Regions from separate parts of the Pantoea sp. PGP6 genome, predicted to be linked through region 4. Evidence: predicted binding sites of a transcription regulator. Region 4 holds the regulator's gene; each other region holds the start of a gene.
What was found. The regulator CRP, encoded in region 4, controls carbon source genes, mostly activating them, when cyclic AMP is high. The targets are predictions, from matches to a motif close to ATGTGANNNNNNTCACAT.
Positions count from the first base shown of each region.

Region 1: a site for CRP is predicted at 2,134-2,151, ahead of udp (uridine phosphorylase). Genes of this name have one in related genera too.
Region 2: a site for CRP is predicted at 1,833-1,850, ahead of cdd (cytidine deaminase). Genes of this name have one in related genera too.
Region 3: a site for CRP is predicted at 1,583-1,600, ahead of epd (erythrose-4-phosphate dehydrogenase). Genes of this name have one in related genera too.

Region 1 is NZ_JBQBMA010000001.1:4,109,838-4,113,203, forward strand. It holds gene ACLIBF_RS19850 (tetratricopeptide repeat protein) at 1-1,164, opposite strand, end outside; gene udp (uridine phosphorylase) at 1,262-2,023, opposite strand; gene ACLIBF_RS19860 (dienelactone hydrolase family protein) at 2,326-3,159, shown strand; gene metE (5-methyltetrahydropteroyltriglutamate--homocysteine S-methyltransferase) at 3,218-3,366, opposite strand, start outside.
Region 2 is NZ_JBQBMA010000001.1:1,518,171-1,521,536, reverse strand. It holds gene metG (methionine--tRNA ligase) at 1-472, shown strand, start outside; gene ACLIBF_RS07220 (CidA/LrgA family protein) at 701-1,093, shown strand; gene ACLIBF_RS07215 (CidB/LrgB family autolysis modulator) at 1,086-1,778, shown strand; gene cdd (cytidine deaminase) at 1,899-2,789, shown strand; gene ACLIBF_RS07205 (NAD-dependent malic enzyme) at 3,059-3,366, shown strand, end outside.
Region 3 is NZ_JBQBMA010000001.1:922,946-926,311, forward strand. It holds gene tkt (transketolase) at 1-1,480, shown strand, start outside; gene epd (erythrose-4-phosphate dehydrogenase) at 1,789-2,808, shown strand; gene pgk (phosphoglycerate kinase) at 2,860-3,366, shown strand, end outside.
Region 4 is NZ_JBQBMA010000001.1:427,288-430,653, forward strand. It holds gene ACLIBF_RS01950 (YccS/YhfK family putative transporter) at 1-908, opposite strand, end outside; gene crp (cAMP-activated global transcriptional regulator CRP) at 966-1,598, opposite strand; gene ACLIBF_RS01960 (OsmC family protein) at 1,901-2,305, shown strand; gene ACLIBF_RS01965 (phosphoribulokinase) at 2,890-3,366, opposite strand, start outside.

The DNA of each region.
Region 1 (3,366 bases), 3.7 Mb from region 4:
GCTTTTGCCGCCCGCGCTGATGTCCACCACCTGCCGGGTGCCGTCGGCGGCGGCGGACTGTCCGGTCAGGCTGGCAAAGCCCACGTTGCTGCCAACGTGAAATCGGGGCATCTGCCAGCGTACCGGCGGATGCGCTGGCCACGGCTGAGCCTGATGGAAATGAAACAACTCATCATGATTGAGAATGCTTTCACGCACCGTTGGCCACAGCGCCGTCTTGAGGAAGTACTGATCGGTAAAGCGTTCGCTGCCACGGTACTGCGCAATAAATTCGCGCATCGTTTGTTCAACCTGCTGGAAAACGCCATGGCAGCCGCCCCACATGCCGGCCAGCAGTAACTCGGTGTGGGAAAAATAGTCGCGCATGTGGTGGAACCAGTACGGCGATGCCAGCCAGGCGTTGACCGCCGCCGCTTCGCGCTCGGAAAGCAGCGAGTCGGCATCACGCACAATAAAGCGTTTAACGCTGGGATCGTCCATCACCAGAAAGCGCCACAGCGTCGGGAACAGCGTTTTTTCCTGCGACATATCAACCCGCTCAACGTGGGGCTGATCGAGCCGTTGCCAGACATGCTGCGGCACGCTGTCATCCAGATAGATGCGGCAGATCCAGCCGGGAAAGAGCTGCGGTGCCACCTCAACGTTTTTAATCAGGGTTTCACAGTAGCGCGGCTGGTCGCCATACAGGCTGAACGCGATCACGTTCTGCCGCGGCTGGCTGAGATCGATTGGCTCAGGCTGCGCAGCGGGAAAGGCGACCCGCGGCCCCTGACGAAAGCGGGCGTCTGACTGCATCAGCGATTCCAGGCCGTAACGCGCCACCTCATCCTGCTTATCCAGCCAGCCACACACTTCGGTCAGGCCATCCAGCCAGGTTTCTGACGCGGTGGCGCGCACGGCCGGCGGCGACTGGTAAATTTTCTGGTAGGTTTTGTACGCCTTGTGATGCTGACCGAGACGCATCAGGCAGAGCGCATAGTCACTCAGTACCTGCATCTGGTGAGGCTGATAACGCAACACCTCTTCGCAAGAGCGGACGGCCTGCGCATAATCGCCCTGCTGCATGGCGGCGCGGAACCGGGCGGCACTGCTCTCCAGACGGGCATTGAGCGCGGCGGAATTCGGGTTAACGACGGGACGACGAACGGGAATAGTTTTGCGCATCGGGCACTCTCAGAGTCCGTTGAAAGGCTGCGCCGGGGTTATCCGGCAGCAGGCAGGCCTCATAGCGGCCCGTTAACCTGCTGCCTGGCTGTGAGGGTTATAACAAGCGGCGTGCCGCTTCAACCACAATTTTTACCGCATCGCTTTCGGTCTGTTTCATCGTCACCGCATCCGGGATCTCTTTCTGGGTACGGTTAACGATCACACCAGCCACCATGCCGGCGCGCAGGCCCTGGCTGGCACACATGGTTAACAGTGTAGCGGATTCCATCTCATAGTTGAGTACGCCCATCTCCTGCCACTCTTTCATCGATCCCTGGAAGCGATTCACCACCCGACCAGAGAAGGTATCGTAGCGTTCCTGTCCCGGATAGAAGGTATCAGAAGAGGCAGTAATGCCGATATGGGTCTTCGCGCCACAGGCTTCTGCCGCAGCCACCAGCGCCGTGGTACAGGCAAAATCGGCCACTGCCGGAAACTCCATCGGTGCGAAATGCAGGCTGGCACCGTCGAGCCGCACGGAACCGGTAGTCACCAGCACATCGCCAACGTTGATGTGCGGCTGGATAGCGCCGGTGGTGCCAACGCGCAGAAAAGTGCGTACGCCAAGCTGTGCCAGTTCCTCAACCGCAATGGAGGTAGAAGGACCGCCGATACCGGTTGAACAGACCACCACCGGCTTACCGTCGAGTTTTGCCAGCCAGCTGGTGAATTCACGGTGTGAGGCCAGATGCGTGGCATCCTCCATCAGTCCGGCAATTTTCTTCACGCGCTCCGGATCGCCGGGCACAATCGCCAGGGTAGCGCCCTGCAGATCGGCTTTAGTCAGGCCAAGATGGAAAACGTCAGACTGTGTCATTTCAGACTCCTGTTAAGGGAAGGTAGCGCGTCACTCTACGTCAGCACGCCCGATAAATATGTGACAACATTCACTTAAGAAAATGAAAGTTACATTTTTCACTAAAAACAATGTGATGATTATCACAATATCACATCGGGTTCGCCGTCATTGCGATCGGCGGGGCTGTGTCGGGGTCATCGCAGTGTTAAAGAGTTGGGTGATATTGTCCGCTGCTGACTCTGTTACCCGACGTCTGGCTCGCACCGTTTCCGGCCAGGCTATAGTTACGTGATTGCGCAATTGCTCGCACGGAGAGAATAATGAAAACCAGTGATAATATGACACAAAAAGCCGCGGCAGGGACCTTTGCGCCTGCCGTTCAGCCGACCGCTTCCACCACCATTATTACCGACAGCCCGGCGATTCAGTCGGGTGAGACCTCAGTGCCAAGCCAGGGCGAAAATATGCCCGCGTTTTTTGCCCGACCAAAATCCGCAGAGGGTCCGCTGCCAGTGGTGCTGGTGGTACAGGAAATTTTCGGGGTGCATGAGCACATCCGTGATATCTGCCGCCGGCTGGCGCTGGAAGGCTATCTGGCCATCGCCCCGGAACTCTACTTCCGTGAAGGCGATCCCAACGATTACCAGGATATTCCGACGCTATTCAGCGAGCTGGTGAGTAAGGTGCCCGACAGCCAGGTGCTGTCCGACCTTGATCATGCCGCCAACTGGGCAGCGCGTAACGGCGGTGATATCCGGCGGATGGGCATTACCGGTTTCTGCTGGGGCGGCCGCATTAGCTGGCTCTATGCGGCGCACAATCCACAGCTGCGTGCCGCCGTCGCCTGGTATGGACGGCTGACCGGCGATCGGACCATGAAGCAGCAAAAGCACCCTATTGATGTCGCCGTCGATCTCAGCGCCCCGGTATTAGGCTTATACGGCGGTCAGGATGACGGAATTCCGCTGGAGAGCGTTGAGCAGATGCGTCAGGCGCTGCACGCCGCCAATGCCACCGCGGAAATCATCGTCTATCCCGAAGCCGGACATGCGTTTAATGCTGACTACCGTCCGAGCTATCATGCCGAATCGGCCAGCGATGGCTGGGCGCGGATGCTGGCCTGGTTCAGGCAGTATGGCGTAGCTTCACAGTAAGCGAAAAAAGGGGCGCCTGCGCGCCCCGATTATTTCTCATTCCCTGCCGGACGCCCGTTTACGCCGTTTTAGCCCGCAGGTTTTTTGCCGCAGTGACCATGTTAGCCAGCGCCTGCCGCGTTTCGGTCCAGCCACGCGTTTTCAGCCCGCAGTCCGGATTTACCCACAGCCGTTGCGGCGGAATACGCTTCGCCGCTTTCAGCAACA
Region 2 (3,366 bases), 1.1 Mb from region 4:
TCATCAGGTTGCGCCGTTTAAAGCGCTCTACAGCCGGATTGAAATGGCGAAGGTCGAAGGCCTGATTGAGGCGTCGAAAGAGGATGCCGCAGCGGCCAGCGCCCCGGCGGTTAGCGGTCCGCTGGCGGATGCGCCGGTTGGTGACACCATCACCATCGACGATTTCGCCAAAGTCGATATGCGGGTAGCGCTGATTGAGCAGGCGGAGCTGGTCGATGGCTCAGACAAGCTGTTGCGTCTGCAACTCGACCTGGGTGGCGAGAAGCGTCAGATCTTCTCCGGCATTCGTGCGGCCTATCCCGATCCGTCCGTGCTGGTCGGCAAGATGACCATCATCGTTGCTAACCTGGCGCCGCGTAAAATGCGCTTTGGCATCTCCGAAGGGATGGTGCTGTCGGCGGGACCGGGCGGTAAAGATCTGTTTGTACTGTCGGTAGACAGCGGTGCGGTACCGGGCATGCCGGTTAAATAATCCCTCACGCTTCACTCCCCTTACGCCAGGTTGCCGGTGTAAGGGGAGATTCTGCTTTATCTCTGCGATTTCAGCCGTCACGTTTTCCCCCGCGCCGCTTCCCCCTGCTTTGCTGATGTCCCGCTAAACCTGCTGATCCGGGCATCGGTCTGTCGGGCTTTTATGTGATCGCTAGCACGCTAAGCGGTTAATGCGTATGATGAACAACAGTGAAAACAGGAGCCTGTCATGCTCACCGTGCTGTCTGTCTGCGGGCGCTACCTTCGTGCCTTTATCATCATTTATCTCTGCTTATACAGTGGCAACGGCATCGCCTCGCTGCTGCCGATCACTATTCCTGGCAGTATTCTCGGGATGCTGATTCTGTTTGCCCTGCTGGCGTCGCAAATCCTGCCGGTCAACTGGGTGAAACCGGGCTGCCATCTGATCATCCGCTATATGGCGCTGCTGTTTGTGCCAATTAGCGTTGGCGTCATGAGCCATACCGATATTCTCAGCGCCCAGTTTGGTCCGATCGTCATCTCCTGCGTCGTCAGTACCTTTGTGGTGCTGGCGGTGGTCGGCGTCAGCGCCCACCAGTTGCACAGCCGTCGTCCGCTCCGGGAGCCAAACGATGAGTGATATCTGGTGGTCTCTGCCGCTGACCCTGGCGGCGTTCTTTCTGGCGCGCAAGCTGGCGCTGACCCTGAAAATCTCGCTGCTCAATCCACTGCTGGTGGCGATGGCGATTATCATCCCGATCCTGCTGCTGCTGCAGTTGCCCTACTCGCGCTACTTTGCCGGCAGTCAGATTCTTAACCAGCTGCTGCAACCGGCGGTGGTCGCCCTGGCGCTGCCGCTGTACGAGCAGATGCATCAGATTCGCGCCCGCTGGAAGTCGATCATTGGGGTCTGCTTTATCGGGAGCCTGACCGCCATGATATCGGGCACCGCTATCGCCCTGTGGCTGGGCGCCACGCCGGAAATTGCCGCCACCATTATTCCCAAATCAGTCACCACGCCCATCGCAATGGCGGTCTCCGGATCGCTGCACGGCATCCCGGCGATCAGCGCCATCTGTGTACTGATCGCCGGCGTGCTGGGGGCGGTGTTTGGGCATATGCTGCTGAACCTGCTGGGCGTCAAATCGAAAGCGGCGCGCGGTCTGGCCATCGGTAACGCCTCCCATGCCCTCGGAACCGCCCGGGCGGCTGAAGTCGATTATCAGGAAGGGGCGTTCAGTTCACTGGCGCTGGTGATTTGCGGCATCATTACTTCTTTGCTGGCACCGTTTATTTTTCCGCTACTGCTGCACTGGTTTGGCTAAAACTTTGCGATAGATCTCGCAAAGTTGAAACATGCAACTCAGGTTGCATTGTCAGAGCGACGGGGATCACATATAAACCTGTGACTGGCATATCGTCCTGCTGAATTTAATGAGGCTCTCATGCATTCACGTTTCCTCTCCGCCTTCGAGGCGTTGCCGTCAACTCTGCAAACCGCGCTGGCTCCGCTGCTGGACGCGCCTGACTTTCAGGCAGTGCTGCGCGCCGACCAGATCGCATCGCTGCAGCAACAGACTCAGATGGACGCCGATGCGCTGGCGCTGGCGCTGCTGCCGCTGGCAGCAGCCTGTGCGGTGGCCACGGTGTCGCACTTTAACGTCGGGGCGATCGCCCGCGGCACCAGTGGTAACTGGTACTTCGGCGCCAACATGGAATTTGTCGGCACCCCACTGCAACAGACGGTGCACGCTGAGCAGAGCGCGATTACCCACGCCTGGCTGCGCGGCGAACGCCGGCTGGAAACCATCACGGTTAACTACACCCCGTGCGGCCATTGCCGTCAGTTTATGAATGAACTCAACAGCGGTACCGGGATTCGTATTTCGCTGCCGCAGCGCGCCATCAGTACCCTGGCCGATTATCTGCCAGACTCCTTTGGCCCGCGCGATCTCGACATCACAACCCTGCTGATGGATGCGGTCGACCACGGTTACAGCGCTGAGGGAGATGCGCTGGTGCAGGCCGCCGTGGCCGCCGCCAATGCCAGCCACGCGCCGTACAGCCAGTCACACAGCGGCGTAGCGCTGGAAACCGAGTCCGGCACTATTGTGACCGGTCGCTATGCTGAGAATGCCGCGTTTAACCCCAGCTTTCCGCCGCTTCAGGCCGCGCTGGTGCTGCTGAATATGCAGGGCGGGCACAGTGGTCAGATAAAAAGAGCGGTGCTGGCAGAAGTAGAAAATGCCACGCTGAGCCAGTTTGCCGCCACGCAGGCAACCTTACAGACTTTTGGTTGCAGTGAGCTGCTGTCGGTGAGATTGCACAAAGCATAACCCACTGTCAGAAAGGCCACAGTTTTGTGACCTTTTATGAACAAATGCTGTACTTCTGCGGGAAATTTCATAGGATCTGGCGCCAGAATTCACGTCATGACAAATTACTCTGAATAATTCGGGTTGCAGGATGGCAGCAAGTACGTGAATGATTCGCAGCGGAGACCTGCCGCTGCACTGCTCCTGCAGCCTGAGCTATAACGGGTAAGTAAACTGGCGCTACCTTTCCGGCGTGACGCCAGACAACACTGCAACCGGAGCATCACTGCATGGAACTCGACTACGAAAGTAAACGTCCGCTCTACATCCCTTACGCTGGCCCGATTTTGCTGGAATTCCCCCTCCTCAACAAAGGCAGTGCCTTTAGCATCGAAGAACGTAACGAATTTAATCTCAATGGTCTGCTGCCGGAAGCGGTAGAGTCGATTGAAGAACAGGCGCAGCGTGCCTGGCGTCAGTTCCAGGACTTCAAAAACAATAACGATAAGCACGTCTACCTGCGTAACATCCAGGACACCAACGAAACGCTGTTTTATCGCCTGCTGGACAACCATCTCGAAGAGATGATGCCGATCAT
Region 3 (3,366 bases), 500 kb from region 4:
CCTTAAACTGGGCAAACTGGTGGCGTTTTATGATGACAACGGTATCTCTATCGACGGTCATATTGATGGCTGGTTCACTGATGACACGGCAAAACGCTTTGAAGCCTACGGCTGGCACGTGGTGCGTGGCGTAGATGGTCATGATGCTGATGCGATTGCTAAAGCGATCGACGAAGCGAAAAGCGTCAGCGATAAGCCGTCGCTGCTGATGTGCAAAACCGTTATTGGTTTCGGTTCACCGAACAAAGCGGGCACCCATGACTCGCACGGTGCCCCGCTGGGCGATGATGAAGTGGCACTGACCCGCAAACAGCTGGGCTGGGAACATGCTCCTTTCGTTATTCCCTCTGATATCTACGCCGAGTGGGACGCTAAAGAAGCGGGCCAGGCAAAAGAAGCGGCCTGGGATAAGAAATTCGCCGCTTACGCTCAGGCACACCCTGAGCTGGCCGCCGAGTTCAAACGTCGCGTCAGCAATGAGCTGCCGGCTAACTGGCAGCAGGAGTCGCAGAAGTTTATCGAACAACTGCAGGCTAACCCGGCTAAAATCGCCAGCCGTAAAGCGTCACAGAATGCCATCGAAGCCTTTGGTAAAATCCTGCCAGAATATCTGGGTGGATCAGCCGATCTGGCGCCAAGCAACCTGACTATCTGGTCTGGCTCTAAGCCGATCAACGAAGACGCCGCGGGTAACTACATCCACTACGGCGTGCGTGAATTCGGTATGACCGCGATTGCTAACGGTCTGGCACTGCACGGCGGTTTCCTGCCGTACACCGCTACTTTCCTGATGTTCGTTGAATATGCGCGTAACGCGGCGCGTATGGCGGCACTGATGAAGATCCGTCAGATCATGGTTTACACCCACGACTCAATCGGTCTGGGCGAAGATGGCCCGACTCACCAGCCGGTAGAGCAGATGGCCAGCCTGCGCACCACGCCGAACATGAGCCTGTGGCGTCCGTGTGACCAGGTTGAATCGGCGGTGGCATGGAAATATGCCATTGAGCGTAAAGATGGCCCGACAGCGCTGATCTTCTCGCGTCAGAATCTGGCGCAGCAGGAGCGCAGCACTGAGCAACTGGCTAACGTGGCGCGCGGTGGCTACGTACTGAAAGATTGCGACGCGACGCCTGAACTGATCCTGATCGCTACCGGTTCAGAAGTTGAACTGGCGGTCGGTGCCTGGGATAAACTCACCAGCGAAGGTCGTCAGGTGCGCGTGGTCTCTATGCCATCAACCGATGCGTTCGACAAGCAGAGCGATGCTTACCGTGAATCTGTGCTGCCGAAAGCGGTCAGCGCACGCGTAGCTATCGAAGCGGGTATCGCTGATTACTGGTTCAAATATACCGGTCTGAACGGCGCTATCGTCGGCATGACCAGCTTCGGCGAATCAGCACCGGCCGATCAGCTGTTCGAAATGTTCGGCTTCACCGTCGATAACGTTGTCGCCAAAGCGAAAGCGCTGCTGGCGTAACATCAGTCAGGCGGGTTCACACCCGCCTGATTAAAATCAGAGGACGCCTCAGGCGTCCCTTTCGTTTTTATTCCTGTAGTAATAACTATCTTTTGCGTCGTTTTGTGACGCAGATCCAAATATACGCAGTCCGATTGATCACAATCATTCCTGTTATTCCTCCCATCCTTTATTGTGGCTGAACCGTTTCAGTTGCCGGGCAGATCGCCCCGGTTTCAGACAATGCCGGGTAAGAATCTCCTGTACAAACTACAGCGAAGCGCTCAGGCTAACGGCACGTTTTTTCCGTCTGACGTGGCAGGAGAGAGATGACCATACGGGTAGCAATAAATGGTTTTGGCCGTATTGGACGCAACGTATTGCGTGCGCTGTATGAAACCGGCCGTCGTGCTGAGATCACCGTCGTTGCCATCAATGAGCTGGCCGAAGCGACCGGTATGGCGCATCTGCTGAAATATGACACCAGCCACGGCCGTTTTGCCTTTGATGTGCGGCAGGAACGCGACGTGATGTGGGTCGGCGGCGATACCCTGCGCATTTTACACCGTGCTGAGATTGCCGATCTGCCGTGGCGCGAACTCGACGTCGACGTGGTGCTGGATTGTACTGGTGTCTACGGTTCGCGCGCCGATGGCGAAGCGCATCTGCAGGCGGGCGCGAAAAAAGTGCTGTTCTCGCATCCGGGCGGCAACGATCTCGATGCCACGGTGGTGTATGGCGTCAACCAGCAGTGGCTGAAAGCGACTGACTGCATCGTCTCGAACGCCTCCTGCACCACCAACTGCATTATTCCGGTGATCAAACTGCTGGATGACGCGTTTGGCATTGAGTCCGGCACCGTGACTACCATCCATTCAGCGATGCACGATCAGCAGGTGATCGATGCCTATCACAGCGATCTGCGTCGTACCCGGGCTGCCAGCCAATCGATCATTCCGGTGGATACCCGTCTGGCGGCCGGCATTACCCGTATTTTTCCGAAATTCAACGATCGCTTTGAGGCGATTGCCGTGCGCGTGCCAACGATTAACGTGACGGCGATTGATCTCAGCGTTTCTGTACGCCAGTCGGTCAGGGCGTGCGAAGTTAACGCCTTGTTGCAAAGCGCGGCAGAAGGGGCATTTCGTGGTATAGTTGACTATACGGAATTACCGTTAGTCTCAGTCGATTTTAATCATGATCCGCACAGTGCCATTGTGGACGGCACCCAAACGCGGGTCAGTGGTCAACACCTGATCAAGACCCTGGTCTGGTGTGATAACGAATGGGGCTTTGCTAACCGAATGCTCGACACGACGTTAGCAATGGCCGCAAGCGGTTTCAGGTAGGGCGCGGTTTGCGCCTGGCAAAACTTATGAGAATCAACGAGAGGGTTCACCATGTCTGTAATTAAGATGACCGATCTGGATCTTGCTGGCAAACGCGTTCTGATCCGCGCCGATCTCAACGTACCAGTGAAAGAAGGGAAAGTGACGTCAGATGCACGTATCCGTGCTTCTCTGCCTACCATCGAAGCGGCGTTGAAACAGGGCGCGAAAGTGATGGTTACCTCTCACCTGGGTCGTCCGACCGAAGGTGAATACACTGAAGAGTTCTCGCTGCTGCCGGTAGTTAACTACCTGAAAGAGAAGCTGAGCGGCACCAATGTGACCCTGGCAAAAGATTACCTCGACGGCGTTGAAGTCGGCGCTGGCGAACTGGTGGTGCTGGAAAACGTTCGCTTTAACAAAGGCGAAAAGAAAGATGACGAAGCGCTGTCTAAAAAATACGCAGCCCTGTGCGACGTGTTCGTGATGGATGCGTTCGGTACCGCACACCGTGCGCAGGCTTCTACCCACGGCGTCGGCAAATTTGCCCCAATCGCCTGTGCCGGTCCGCTGCTGTCT
Region 4 (3,366 bases):
TTTTCCAGCGCGCTGAGCTGCTTCTCCATGCCAAAACGATCCGGCAACTGGTGATAGAGAATGTTATCCGCCAGCACCCGTAAGCGGGCCGAAATAGTCTGGGCGTTCCAGCGGATCACCGCTTCGGCATGGCTCTGCTCCACCAGTTTCTGCACCTCTTCCGGCTGATGCAGGCTGACCGAGATGTGCTCCTGCAGGTCCAGCGCCACCTGAAAGGCGCGGGTCAGCCGCTTATGGCTGTGATCCCGGCTGGCGGAAAGCATGTGCATCTGCTGGTAACAGGTGGTGATCATATCGACCACTTTTTGCTGACGCGCCAGCAGCGGCGGCAGGGCCTTTTCCGGATCGGTCAGCTGAGTCAGCAGGGTATATTTGGCGTCGCAATAGTTGGCCAGCTCACGGTAGATCAGGCTCAGGCTTTCACGCATCGGCTGCTCTTTCCACAGCCAGAACCAGAACCAGTTAAACAGCCCATACCATAGCGTGCCGCCGATATAGAGCAGCGGCGGCACATAGATCGGCATACGGCCAATCAGGCTCAGCGTGAAGATGGCGGCGATCAGGGTGCCGGGCAGCAGACGGCCGTGCAGCGGGCTGATTTCGCCGGTGACCCCCAGCAGCAACGGCAAGGCGAACAGAATCAGCGGCAGCGGAATGGCGTGCTGCGTCAGCCACTGAATCAGAAAGCTGCCGAGCGCAAACAGGCTGCCGCCGACAATCAGGCGTTTGAAGAAGCGTTTATGCGGGGTATCCAGACCGGCGATATTGCAACAGGCGGGAACTAACGAGAACAGCAGACCTTTTTGCAGGTCGCCAGCCAGCCAGCCCAGCGCCACTGGCAGACAGAGCACCAGGGTTTGCCGCAAGGCGTAATTGACTTCAGGATGGTAAATAATTCGACGCCACATCGGCCCAACACAAACAATAACGGCGCGATGTTGCCATCACGCCGTGGGTGACAGGAATTAGCGGGTGCCGTAAACGACGATGGTTTTGCCGTGTGCAGAGATCAGGTTCTGATCTTCCAGCATCTTCAAAATACGGCCCACGGTTTCACGTGAACAACCAACGATTTGGCCAATTTCCTGACGAGTAATTTTAATTTGCATGCCGTCGGGATGCGTCATGGCGTCTGGCTGCTTCGCCAGGTTAAGCAGAGTCTGAGCAATGCGTCCGGTCACATCGAGGAAAGCGAGATTACCCACTTTTTCCGACGTAACCTGCAGGCGACGCGCCATCTGCGACGACAGTCGCATCAGGATATCCGGGTTAACCTGGATCAGCTGACGGAATTTCTTGTAAGAAATCTCCGCCACTTCGCACGCGGTTTTGGCACGTACCCAGGCGCTGCGCTCCTGACCTTCTTCGAACAGGCCAAGCTCGCCAATGAAATCGCCCTGATTCAGGTAAGAAAGAATCATCTCTTTGCCTTCTTCATCTTTGATCAGAACCGCAACGGAACCTTTCACGATGTAGTAAAGCGTTTCAGCTTTTTCACCTTGGTGAATCAGCGTACTTTTGGATGGATACTTGTGAATATGGCAATGGGACAGGAACCATTCGAGTGTAGGGTCTGTTTGCGGTTTGCCGAGAACCATTCGCTATTATCCTCTGTTGTAATCGTGCCCAAAATACAGGGGGCAGTTTCCCTGTCAGGCGATGAAAGCTTCAAGCGTTTCCCTTACAGGAAATTATTCGGGCTGCATTCGGCGCAGTGCGCATCATTCTTCCCGGCTTCGCCATCGGGTGACGAAAAATATTTTCAGCACTGTTTGTAGCACAGCTTTTGCCGACTGTCTTCTGTTGTCTCGCTTCAGCTAACGGCGGATTTCTCTGGATTGCTGTTTACCAGGCGAAAGCGTACTCTGACGGCAAAACCGCATATTCTGGAGCGAAAATCATGCAGGCAAGAGTGAAATGGGTAGAAGGGCTGACATTCCTCGGTGAGTCGTCATCCGGACATCAGGTATTAATGGATGGCAATTCGGGTGATAAAGCGCCCAGCCCAATGGAGATGGTGCTGATGGCGGCGGGCGGATGCAGCGCCATCGACGTGGTTTCAATTCTGCAAAAAGGTCGCAACGATGTGGCTGATTGTGAAGTAAAACTGACCTCAGAACGTCGTGAAGAGGCGCCGCGAATCTTTACGCACATCAACCTGCACTTTATCGTGAGCGGCAAAGCGCTACAGGATAAGGCGGTCTCACGCGCGGTGGATCTTTCTGCTGAAAAATATTGCTCGGTCGCCATCATGCTGGGCAAAGGGGTTACCATCACCCACAGCTATGAAGTGATCGAACTGTAGTAGCCGCAAGGGTCATTGCAGACCTGCTAACTTCACTTCCAGTATCTGATGCAGGTTGCTTTAAGACTGTGCCTGGGCAGGGAATCCGTTTTGATACTGTGCCTGCGCAGGGAACCGGGTCAGATCGGAAAGTCGTTTAAGCCAATCCCTGGCCGCTCGGCCTGCGCGATTACGCACCTCATCCCTGAGGCGCGCCCGTAGCCGGGCCAACGCTTTGCGTTGTTCAAAAACGCTCCCGGCGTTTTTATCCGGGCGGCGGGACGCTTTCCTCTTCTGACCCGGTTCCCAGCGTGTTGAACTTATCTATTGCTGCCAGATTCTTTCTGCCCAGAGGTTGTCTGTAGCGACCTTCCTGAAACCGGATGCGGTTGTCGGACGTGAAGCGAAGGGAGCATATGCCTGTAGCAAAGCATCGCGGGCCAGGGATGGCCCGTGCTGAGCCTGCCAGCGATAACGGTTTTGCGTCTTTGCGAAAGGTGTATGCTCCCTGAAGCCTGCCCAGGGGTAAGTCTTTAGCCGCAGGAAAGCCAGTTTTACTCTCTTTGTTAAAGACATCTGCTCTCAGAGCGGTTTTTGCTGGCCTCTTATTCTATCCGCTTGCCTTCCACCAGCCGCTTCACCAGCGGACCCATGATCAGCTCCATCGCCAGACCCATTTTGCCGCCAGGCACTACCAGCGTATTGATGTGCGAGATAAACGAGCCCTGCAGCATCGCCAGCAGATAAGGGAAGTCGATATCGTCCAGCGCCTGAAAGTGGATCACCACAAAGCTCTCATCCAGTGACGGAATAGCGCGGGCAGCGAACGGGTTTGAGGTATCGACCGTCGGCACTCGCTGGAAGTTAAGATGGGTGCGCGAGAACTGCGGCGTAATGAAGTTGATGTAATCCTCCATTGAGCGCACCACCGAATCCATTACCGCTTCACGCGAATGGCCGCGTTCGCTGGTGTCACGCACCAGCTTCTGAATCCACTCGAGGTTAACAATTGGCACCACGCCCACCAGCAGGTCGACATGCTCCGCTACGTTATGCTGGGCGGTCACCACGCCACCGTGCAG